2 linked regions of the Methanococcus vannielii SB genome follow. The protein of the gene in region 2 binds, or shares a complex with, the protein of the main gene of each other region. Links are inferred from orthologs where the notes say so. Each region holds a gene or a part of one and is shown on either strand. Other genes may lie near its edges.

Region 1 (5,837 bases), 110 kb from region 2 along the record:
TATTTATTTTCTATTTTTTTTAAGTCTGAAAATATGTAAAAGTAATCCTCATTTACAGTATTACTTTTTAAAAACTCAAGTAACTTTAAAATATTTTCTTCATCATTTTCAGAAATAAAATGCCTTAATTTTAATTTTAAACGTAAAATTGCAGGTTTAGTCATCCCCTGTTCAGATACTGCTTTTTTTAAGATTTGGTATCTTTCATCAATACTATTTTTCTCATAATCAAGTAAATATTTTGAATCAGGGAATTTTTCAAGTGTATTTTTCGATATTTTTCGAACTGTTTGAAATTTATCTGTAATATACTTAGTAATAAGTTCTTTTTTTAATTTATTTTGTAATTCGTAATTTTCTAAAATTTCAGGATATTTTTTAATTAATTTATTATAAAATATAGAATAAAGAATTCTAACTTCAAAATGGAAGTCATCAAAATTTGGTAGTATTTCTAAAATAATTTTTTTTGAAATATCACTACGCCTATCAAGAATTATTAAAAGTGCCCAAATTCCAACTGTTCTAACAAGATAAGATTTGTCATTAAGTAATTTTTTAATAACGTTATAAGTAAAATTTGTATTTTTTGGAATTACGTATAATAAATTTCCAATCTTTATCCCGTAATTATATCTTTCAAACCAATCTTTTGATTTAAGGTATTTTTCAAAATCCTTAAATTGACTATATCTTATACCTTCGTCAAGATTTAAAAAGTCTTTTATTAATTCTTCATTAAAATAAGGATTCAATTCAACTTTAAAATTATCATATTCACCTATTGAACACAATACATTAATTGTAGTATAATAACAAATAGAATTATATTTCATTAACGCTTTTACATCTTTTGAATTCATTACTTCTTTAATTCTTAAATTTAACTCATTTTTCCCCATTAATGAAAAAAAATAAAGTGATTCAAGGCAATAGTAACTTGTAATGTAATTTTTAAACGTTAATGAGGTTATAATATTATTTTTAATAATTTTTGAAGCTTTAGATGTATCCACGTTAAAAATTGAAATTATTTTTGAATAACTAGAAAGCAAAACTGCATCATATATATCTTCTTTAGACAATTCTTCGATATTTTTAATAATTTCTAAACAATAATATTTTGAAAGTTCAATATCATTATTTAGTATTTCAACTAATATTTTTGAATTTTCTTTAAGAGTAATTGCAGAAATAAACCTTATTTTTTTATCTGGACTTTTAAGATTATTTAATAGTTTGATTGCATCTTCTTTATTTATTTTATTCTTTAAACTAAAAACTGCAAGGTTATTAAATGAATTTACGTCTAAAACAGTATATTCACAATTTAAATCTTCTAGTAAGAATTTTAAGTCTTTTAAAATTGATCTATCAATATTTTCAAATCCATCTATAATTCCTTGTGAGACTACTTTTAAAAGCTTGTATTTTGAGTTTATAGAAATCATTGAAAGTTCAAGAAGGGAATTTTTAAGATATTCTGGCGATGAAAGGGAAATGAATCCTAAACTAAGTAGTGAACGCATAGCTTCAAGGCCATTTTTTGAATATAGATTAGATGTGTTTTTAACAACAATATTATCGATTATTTTTGGGTCAAGGGATTCTATAATCTGTTCTGAAACTTCTTTTATGATATTATTTGAAAACTGTGCATTTATGTATATATAAACTAATAAATACTTTGTAATATTGGGATATTTTGAAAATACTAATTTTAGCGAGTTTAATAGGCTTAAACTAACAGCAATATTTTGGTCATTATTTAAGTAAATAATTTTTTGGAGAATATTTTTAATATCGATTTCCCCAAGGTAACTTACAATTTTTGAAGCTTCAACCCTTTCTTTATAATTATTTGAGCTAGCGTATTTATTAAATAATTCTAAAAGCTCTTTTGAGTCCATTTCTTTGTACATTTTTCCCCTTTAAATGACTAGTTAGTTATTTAGGCATTATTTAATTAATAATTAATAATTATATGTTTTTTATAAACCTTGAAAATTTTTTGATACCTTATTAATTTTACCGAAAAATTCCGATTTATCCGTACAAATTATTCATGAAATTTTTTTATTTTTCCAATTAAATTCTTAAAATTTTTTACCTACTTTTATTGTACGATTTTCATGAAATAATATCTTTTTTACTCTATATATCGATTATTATACATTTTAATCACATGTTAATTTAATGTTAAATACATAACAAATTAATTTGAATAAAAGCTAATTTTGAACGTAATATTATATACTTACTAAAATTTATTTTGAAATATGTTAAACTTTACTAAATTACTTTTAAATTCATAACGTAATTTATATATACCGTTTTTATGTAAAAGTTTAGTGTAATCTTTAAAAGGTGGTATATTGAATAGAAAACTCTTTTTAGCTTCGAGCATGATCGGATTACTTTTAGTCCTATCATTTAGTGGCTGTATTGATTTTGGATCTGAAGAAACAAAAGTATTGAAAATATTTCATGCTGGAAGTTTAGCAGTCCCATTTGAAGAATATGAAAAAATGTACGAAGAACAGAATAAAAATGTTGATGTTCAAAGGGAAGCTGCAGGTAGTGTTGCATGCGTTAGGAAAATAACTGATTTAAATAGAAATGCACATGTACTTGCATCTGCGGATTATAAAGTAATTCCTGAAATGATGATGCCAGAATATGCAGATTGGTATGTAATGGTCTCAAAAAATGAAATTGTTATTGCATATACTGAAATGAGTAAGTATAATAATGAAATTAATGGTGAAAACTGGTACGAAATTTTTAAAAGAGACGGTGTAAAATACGGATTTTCAAGTCCAAATGACGATCCTTGCGGGTACCGAACTCAAATGATAATCCAGTTGTCAGAACTTTACTATAATGATTCAACAATATATGACGAATTAATACTTGCTAATACTAACTTTAAAGTTGATGAAAATGACGATGGTACGTATCTTATAAGAAGTCCCAAGTCAATCACTGTAAATGAGGAACGGGTATTTTTAAGAAGTAAAGAAGTAGACCTCTTAGGCCCGCTTCAAGCTTACGCATATGATTACCTGTTTATATATAAGAGTGTAGCAGACCAGCACGGTTTAAAATACGTTGAATTACCAAATGAAATAAATTTAGGGGACTACAAAAGTGAAGAATTTTATTCGAAAGTAAGTATAACGTTAGAAGGCCAAAATGCGACTTACATGGCAACACCAATAGTTTACGGGTTAACGGTTCCTAAAAATGCAGAAGATAGGGATTTAGGAATTAGTTTTGTTAAACTTGTGCTAAACCATCCAGAAGTATTTGAAAATGCAGGACAACCTGCAATTAACCCTGCAATCGGGGTTGGAAATGTTCCAGATGAATTAAAATCCCTTGTAACAATGGGTTAAATATAAATTCTTTTAAATAATTTTTTAATTTATTTTGAAATTCACTGTTTTTATATGTTCAAGAACTTTTATTGCACTCATTGCAACCCCTTCAACTTCAATTCCACCAACCCCTTTTACCCCATCGCCAACTAGGAAAAAATTATCTTTGATTATCGGGTTTAAATCAGTCCCATTTGAAGCATGGTTTACTGGCCAACCATTGTTGTAACTTTGAATGGATAATATTTCGTAATCTTTATCAATAAAAAGATTTTCAATATCCTCTAAAACAATATCTATTTCAGATTTAGTGTTACTTTTAAGTTGTGTTGCATGGAGCATTATTAAGTTATGGCCCTCTTTTGCAAGACTTTTATCTACATTTGAAGGCTGGTTTAATCCATTTATTCGTTCTGAATCGGCGGTAAAAATTACGCTTGCGCCATTTACCATATTAGATTTAGTTGCTACATTTACTTTTATTCCTTTTGAAGGAACCGGCTTTTTTTGAATGAAATTAATATTTGACATTTTCTCAGTTTCAGTTGGAGAAGCATTACTAATAATTATATCAAACTCTTTAGAATCAATGTATCCTTTATTCTCTTCAATTTCTATTTTTGAAACTTCATGGTTTAACAGTATTTTACCATTATTTTTATTAATTATTTCAACTAAACTATCAATTACTCCTTTGCATCCCCCAATCGGAATTCCGGGGCCTCCAAATTTACTATGGAGCTTTTGTATCTCCAAAATTTCAGACATCGGCGTTTCATATGCATTTAAACTTAGTGCCCAGCCTGTAAATGAATTTCCAACTAAAAGTGCAGTTGGGCACCCTTCTAAGAACTCGCCAAACGATATATTTTTATCTACCCGTCCAAATTTTAAATTTGCAGCAAGTTTTAATGCGTTTAGTTTTTCTTTAGTAGTTACCGTCTTAAAAAGGTCTTTATAGATGTGATTTTTTCCATTTAATCTAAAATAACCTTCCGGTTCTGCATTTACTATTTTTACGTTACTTCCAATATTTTTTAAAGCTTGCGCAAGGTATCCGTCATTTCCATGGGGTATCATATGTAGGGCTCCAGTAGTTATCTGAAATCCTTTATAAGGGATATTTGTAAACCTTCCACCAATAAAAGGGAGACGTTCATAGATTGTAACATCGTGTGTTTTTGATAGTTCTGCCCCACACAAAAGCCCGCCAAGTCCCGCACCAATAATTCCGATTCTCATAAAAATCACTTAAAAACGTTAAAAAATATAGGATTTAAAAAAGTATTATTTAACCATACATCGTGGTTAAGTGGGCAATTCCTTCTTCGGATTTTTCTTTTTTACCTGTAACCTTTAAAAGCGCTTCTTTAAAGTCTTTTGTTGTTACGTATTCCCTTCCTTCCCGTATCGCAAACATACCTGCTTCAGTACATACTGCTTTAATGTCTGCACCGACCATATTTTCAGCCATTTTTGCAATTTCTCTTAAGTCAACGGATTTAATGTTCATTTTATCGGTGTGTATTTTGAATATTTCAAGTCTTCCATCTTCATCAGGAGCAGCTATTTCTATAATTCTATCAAATCTCCCAGGTCTAAGGATTGCAGGGTCTAAAATATCAGGCCTATTCGTTGCAGCAATTATTTTTACATCGCCTCTTGAATCAAAGCCATCCATTTCAGCAAGAAGCTGCATCAAGGTTCTTTGAACTTCCCTATCTCCGCCTGTTAAAGATTCCGTTCTTTTACTTGCAACTGCATCGATTTCATCAATAAAGATGATACAAGGTGACTTTTCTTTTGCAAGTTTGAATACGTCCCTTACAAGTTTTGCCCCTTCTCCAATGAACTTTTTAACAAGTTCTGAACCAACTACCCTTACAAATGAAGCATTGGTTTCACGAGCAACAGCTTTTGCAAGCAGTGTTTTTCCAGTTCCGGGTGGCCCATAAAGAAGCACCCCTTTTGGAGGAACAATTCCTACTTTTTCAAAAAGTTCTGGATTTTTAAGTGGAAGCTCAACTACTTCTTTAATATCCCTTATTTGATTATTCAATCCACCGATATCTCCAAATAATATATCTGGCTTTTCTTCGAGTTCCATTGCCATTGCACGATAGTCTTTTTCTTTTGGAAGTACTTCAACAACTGCGAGAGTTTGCTGGTTTAAACAAACCCGTGCACCCGGAACTATGTCATCTGGCTCAACAAATTGTGAAAGGTTTACAAGGAAATTTGGGCCTGTAGAACTTTTTACAACTGCTTTTCTTTCATTAACTCTATCAAGAACTGTTCCAAGTATCAATGGCGGAATTCTTAATTTATCAAGTTCTCGCTTTAATATTTCATTTTCTTTTTTAATTTGAACATTCTCTCTAGTAATGTCTTTATTTTTTAATTCTAACCTTAAAACTTTACTTTCAAGCTCTGCAAGGTATGCTTTTTCTTTAAATT
Region 2 (5,843 bases):
TTAATTGCAGGATTATTCGCATTCCTTGCAGTTGCAACAGTTATTTCATTTAGATACAAAAACCCGAAAATCGTGCTACCGATATTAATAACAGGATTTTCAGAAGTCCTTCTCATACTGGGTTTTGCATCACTTATTGATTGGAAACTTGATTTGGCATCAATTGCAGGGATTGTTGCAGCAGTAGGTACTGGTGTAGATCACCAAATTGTAATTACTGACGAAACAATTGCTGGAGAATCAAAAAAAGTTACAAAAAATATTAAAAGAGCTTTCTTTATTATATTTGGTGCAGCCGCTACAACCATTGCAGCAATGCTTCCTTTATTTGTAATGGGTATCGGAATGCTCAAAGGATTTGCGATAACAACAATTGCAGGTGTTTTAATGGGTATATTAATATCAAGACCTGCATTTGCTAGAATAATGCAATATGTACTAAAACACTAAGATATAGTCAAAATCGAACTAATTAACGGCATCAAAAGAATAACTATAAAAGATTAAAAAAATAACCAATTATTTTATTTTTTCGGGGATTGAATGAGCAAAATTAAGTCTAAATTTATAAAAAATGCCTTTTTTTACGGTATTGGAATCTCCATAATTTCATTTATAATTTACAAAATAGGAATCTTTGAAGTTTACAACGTCTTAAAGTCTGCAGATATAAAAATTTACCTGTTTGCAGTTTTAATATATCTTTTAACCCTTTTCGCAATTTCAGTTCGTTGGAATTATCTTTTGGGGCTAAATGGATATCATGCAGGATTTAAAAATCTGGTTCTTTTAATTACCATGGGACAATTTATAAATAACGTAACTCCATCAATGAAAGGTGGCAGTGAACCATTTCGTGCATATTATCTTTCAAAGCTTGAGAACATACCCTATCACGTTTCATTTTCGACAGTAGTTATAGAACGGCTTTTGGATAGTGTAGTATTTCTAATGCTCACGTTTTTTGTTATAATTTATTTTACAATAAAAGGAATGATTTACACAGGTTTTTTTATAATTGCATGGATATTAGTCGTTTTTGTTACTTTTGGAATACTATATATTGCAATGCATAAGAAGTTGGCATTTAAAATTACATTACGCATTGCAAAAATCGTTACAAAGTTTTCTTCAAAAAAGATAGATGAAAAAAAAATAAATGATACAATCAAAAAATTTCAAGAGAGTATGCTTTTTTTTAAAGAACGAAAAAAAGGAATGATAAATTCGTTAATGTTATCTATTATTTGGTGGTTTTTAGATATTTTAAGAATATATACACTTTTTATAGCCATAAATACAAATTTAAATTTTATTACTGTTTCATCAACATATCTTGTAGCACTGCTTGTTGGAGTTTTACCAACATTACCTGGGGGACTTGGAACAAGTGACACTGCAATGATTGCAATGTATTCATTTTTTAATATCCCCTATTCAAAAGCTGCTGCTGGAACGTTACTTGATAGATCTATATCGTATATTTTTGTTACAATTGTAGGTTCAGTTGCATTTAAAATAATAAAAAAGAAATCTAAAAATCAAAATTATGAAATAGAATGCTAGTTAGATTAAGGTGAAAAAAATGAACAACTTTAACATGATCATTGGTAGAATTGTGCGGTCAATTGAAGCATTTAAAGGCTCTAAGCCAGTAATAAATAAGGATGAAGTTCTTGCAGTAAGGAGTATATGTAAGGATAAAAAAATTGATGAATATCCTTCAATAAAAGAATATCTAATGGATAAATTAGTTGAAAACGATTTTGAAATTGTAAATGATGAGGAAATTTTAGAAATGGTTATACGGATAAACGAGGCACTTGGGACAAGTGATACATATACTGATGAATTTGCATTTGATGGCGTAAAAAGTACTTTTGAAGCTATGGGTTGTGTTTGTGACTATGCCGTTGGAAAAAAAGGAAGTACTTATGTTGGAATAAGTATGTGGTTTGAAAAGGAGCTAAAGGAACCAAAATTTGTGGAAGTAATTTGTGTATAACTTTGAAATAAATAAAAATAAATAAAATAATAAATGTAATAAGGCAATAATCCAAAAATTTATTTTTTATTTTTATTTGATTTAACTTCTTTAACCGTATTTTTAATAAATTCGACTACCTTTTCAAGTCCTTCTGTATTTTTTATGGAGGTAAGTAAAACTTCCATATCCTTATTAATGGTTTTTGCATCGTTGAACATCTTAACTGGGTCGGAACCAACGGCTTTTGCAATATCTATTTTATTGATTATTGTTAAATCCGCAGTTTTAAATATTTCAGGATGTTTTTCAACAGTATCGTCTCCTTCACTCACGCTTACTACTACCGTTCGTTTATGCGTTCCAAGGTCAAAATCTGTTGGGCATATTAAGTTTCCAACGTTTTCAATGAATATAATGTCTAAATTATCGAGGTCAAGGTCTAAATAGGAATGTCCAACTTGATGTGAATCAAGATGACACTCTTTTCCCGTATTTAATGGAATTACTTTTACACCGTGCCTTTCCATTCTTCCAGCATCGTACTTTGCAATGACATCTCCTGCAATACATGCAATTTTATATTCATCTTTTAATTCATTAATTAAAAATTCGATTAAAAGGGTTTTACCACTGCCGATTGCACCCATGAAGTCAAATGCTGCAATTCCATGGGAATTTAATAATTCTCGATTTTTATCCGCATGCTTTTTATTGGCTTTAAGGATATCTTTTCCGATATTAAGTACATCAACGAAATGCATATTTTGTCACCTAAATATACTAAACTTTCATCACTTTAAAATATATACCTGATTCTATCTTCTTTTATAAAAAATAGTACCATTTAAAAGTTAGTTCAGTACTGTGTTAATTATATTATGTTACCATTAGATTAATATATTAATTTTAACTATTTACTATTAAATATCGTCTGAGTGATACCTTGAATCAAGACAAAAGTTTTTTTACTGTATTTATCGTTTTATCAGCGCTTTTGTTGTTGTTCTTAGTTTTACCTCTTTTAAACATGATTTTAAATCCCGGAAATATCCAGAATGCAATTTTTGATTCTGAAGTAATCAATTCTCTTTTGATAAGTCTAAAAGCTGCTGGAACTGCAACCGTAATTGCATTATATATTGGGGTTCCAATTTCATACCTTCTTTCAAGGTACCATTTTTTTGGAAAAAATGTTGTAGAGGCAATTATTGATATTCCAATGGCAATACCTCACGCAGTAATCGGGATAATGATTTTGGCATTTTACTATGGTACTTCAATTGGCAGAGGATTTGAAAGCATTGGCTTTAAAATTGTTGATAATTTTTGGGGAATTGTTACAGTAATGCTTTATGTTGGCCTTCCTTACATGGTAAATAGTGCAAGGGATGGCTTTTTAATGGTTGATGAGGAACTAGAAAACGTTTCAAGGACACTTGGGGCATCTAGGGCAAAAACATTTTTTAAAATATCCCTTCCCTTAATTAAAAATAATATTGTTTCAGGAAGCATTCTTACATTTGCAAGAGGGATTAGTGAAGTAGGGGCAATACTAGTTATAGCTTACTTTCCAAAAACAGCGCCTGTACTAATTCTTGACCGGTTTAATCAGTATGGATTAACTGCATCAAAGCCTATTTCAGTTATAATGATAATTTTAAGCATACTTTTGTTCTCAGTATTTAGGCTTGTACGATATAAACAAAAGTAATTGGTGAAAATCATGCTAAAACTGGAAAACGTATCTAAATCATGGAAAGAATTTAAATTAAGTAATATAAGCCTTGAAATGGATAAAAATTACTGTATTTTACTTGGGCCAAGCGGTGCTGGAAAATCTGTTATAATACAATGTATTACTGGAATTATTAAACCTGATTCAGGAAAAATATATTTTAATGGTGAAGACATAACAAACTTACCTCCTGAAAGAAGAAATTTCGGTTATGTTCCCCAAAATTATGCCCTTTTTCCAAACATGAGTGTTTATAAAAATATTGCTTATGGAATGAAAATAAGGGGTAGATCTAAATTAGAAATCGATAAAAAAGTCTTAGACATTTCGGAATTTTTAGGTATAACTCGTATTTTGAATAGGAAACCTTTAACATTAAGTGGTGGCGAACAACAAAGAACCGCAATTGCAAGAGCTCTTGTACTTGACCCTAAAATTTTACTGCTCGATGAACCGACCGCTGCATTGGATACAAGTATTAAGGAAAACGTTATATCTGAACTAAAAAAAATTGGGGAAATAGTTCCAGTAGTTCATATTACACACGATTTTGTTGAAGCAAGGACGCTTGGAAACCAGATTGCGATACTAATAAATGGAGAATTAAATGATTTTGGAGATTCAGAAATATTTAAAACCCCAAAAAATGAAAAAATAGCGAAATTTTTAGGCTACAACCTCGTAAAAATTGAAAATAAAAATTATGCTGTAGCTCCTGAAGAAACTGTTGTTAAAAGGCCAAATGAAGTTCAAAATCCTATTGAACAACATTATTTTGGAAAAGTTGAATCTATTGTAGATTTTGGATATTATCGAAAATTAAATGTAAAAATTGATGAATATAGTGTAAAATGTATTACAAAAGGTACAAATAACTTGAAAATTGGGGAAGACGTAAAAGTTTTTTACAAGCGAAAAATATCTCTTAATTAACTTTATTTTATTAATATTTTTTATACTATTTTTTAAATTTACATCTTTAAATATTATTTAATACTTACTCAATATAATTTCAAAGCAAAAAATGTATAATACATGTTATTAAAGTATAATTGGTGAATAATTATGGGATACCGTGAAAACATATTTAGTTTTAACCACATTGAAATAAAAGACTTGATTATTTCTTCATTTTTAATCGCACTTGTATTTATCTGGCCAAGGGGATTTCCAACGTTAAATACTGGCTTTTTAGCTCAGTTCATAGCTACATTTTTTACAGTTGGACTTGCATTTATATTACACGAACTCGCCCATAGAACAGTTGCAAGAAAATTTGGAGCTTGGAGTGAATTTAGGGCATGGTATGAAGGACTTGCAATTGCAATAGTTTTAAAAATAATTTTGGGATTTACATTTATTGCACCTGGGGCAGTATATATTCATAAAGATTATTTAACAACAAAAGAAAACGCCCTTATTTCCTTAGCTGGACCTTTAACAAATGTAACACTTGCAATTTTATTTTTGATACTACCAATACCTCCAATAATTTTTTCAGGACATTATATCGATATTTCAGGATATGGGTACTATGTAAACATGTTTTTGGCATTTTTCAATATGCTTCCAATATATCCGTTTGACGGTTCAAAAGTAATCTCTTGGAATTTTTTAGTATGGCTTTTAATATTTATTCCCCTATTTGTACTGACGTTCTTCTAAAAAACATGGAATGATAAAATGGAATTTGACCTATGGGTTAGAATTATTAAAGAAAGTATCGAACAAAAGAATGTTGACCCTTGGAACGTCAACATCTCTGAGATAACGGATCAATACCTTGGAACCATAAGAGAACTTAGAAAATTTGATATACGGCTTTCTGCAGATGTCGTACTGGTTGCAGGGATTTTACTTCGTTTAAAATCGCAAGTACTTTATGGGGAGTGTGAAAATGCGTTTAAAGAGGAAGTTGAAGATAATTATGACGATGAAGAATATTTAGATGAAGAATATTTAGATGACCAAATAGTTGAACCTATTGAAAAAAAACAAAAAGAGCCAAAACTGGAAAATATGACCTTAGATGGCCTTATCAGTACCCTTAAAACTGAACTTAAAAAAATTAAGGAAATAAAACCCCGCAAAAAAAGAGAAATTGTACGGCCAACCGAATTA

Evidence for each region.
Region 1: the proteins of wtpB (region 2) and wtpA are in contact, whole or in part, in a crystal structure (PDB 2ONK), measured with the Archaeoglobus fulgidus proteins. The link is inferred for Methanococcus vannielii SB from one-to-one orthologs. Residues at the interface, in WP_010877607.1 of Archaeoglobus fulgidus: Asp44, Pro45, Ala46, Leu107, Gly111, Ser112, Ser113, Lys123, Val125, Asp126, Tyr208, Tyr209, Leu216, Glu219, Arg220, Tyr221, Leu222, Ser223, Glu224, Gly225; in WP_010877608.1 of Archaeoglobus fulgidus: Arg75, Glu79, Leu80, Arg144, Ser202, Glu203, Arg204, Lys209, Met213, Ile214, Arg215, Leu224, Glu226, Ser227, Gly228, Glu229.

Annotation. Positions count from the first base shown.
Region 1 is NC_009634.1:967,238-973,074, reverse strand. Bases 1,577-4,401 are described here. They hold wtpA (tungstate ABC transporter substrate-binding protein WtpA), read left to right. Parts: upstream 1,577-2,405; coding sequence 2,406-3,398; downstream 3,399-4,401. Other genes in these bases: MEVAN_RS04850 (NAD(P)-binding protein), read right to left, coding at 3,423-4,401; MEVAN_RS04860 (hypothetical protein), read right to left, coding at 1,577-1,922. Also shown: more of MEVAN_RS04860, read right to left, coding at 1-1,576; more of MEVAN_RS04850, read right to left, coding at 4,402-4,622; MEVAN_RS04845 (proteasome-activating nucleotidase), read right to left, coding at 4,672-5,837. UniProt on the Methanocaldococcus jannaschii protein: Part of the ABC transporter complex WtpABC involved in molybdate/tungstate import. Binds tungstate and molybdate.
Region 2 is NC_009634.1:860,092-865,934, reverse strand. What follows is about bases 1,984-4,814. They hold wtpB (tungstate ABC transporter permease WtpB), read left to right. Parts: upstream 1,984-2,930; coding sequence 2,931-3,698; downstream 3,699-4,814. Other genes in these bases: MEVAN_RS04230 (site-2 protease family protein), read left to right, coding at 4,788-4,814; MEVAN_RS04235 (ATP-binding cassette domain-containing protein), read left to right, coding at 3,711-4,655; hypB (hydrogenase nickel incorporation protein HypB), read right to left, coding at 2,065-2,748; MEVAN_RS04250 (DUF2120 family protein), read left to right, coding at 1,984-2,005. Outside these bases: MEVAN_RS04260 (preprotein translocase subunit SecD), read left to right, coding at 1-450; MEVAN_RS04255 (UPF0104 family protein), read left to right, coding at 544-1,566; more of MEVAN_RS04250, read left to right, coding at 1,586-1,983; more of MEVAN_RS04230, read left to right, coding at 4,815-5,387; MEVAN_RS04225 (segregation and condensation protein A), read left to right, coding at 5,406-5,843. UniProt on the Methanocaldococcus jannaschii protein: Part of the ABC transporter complex WtpABC involved in molybdate/tungstate import. Probably responsible for the translocation of the substrate across the membrane.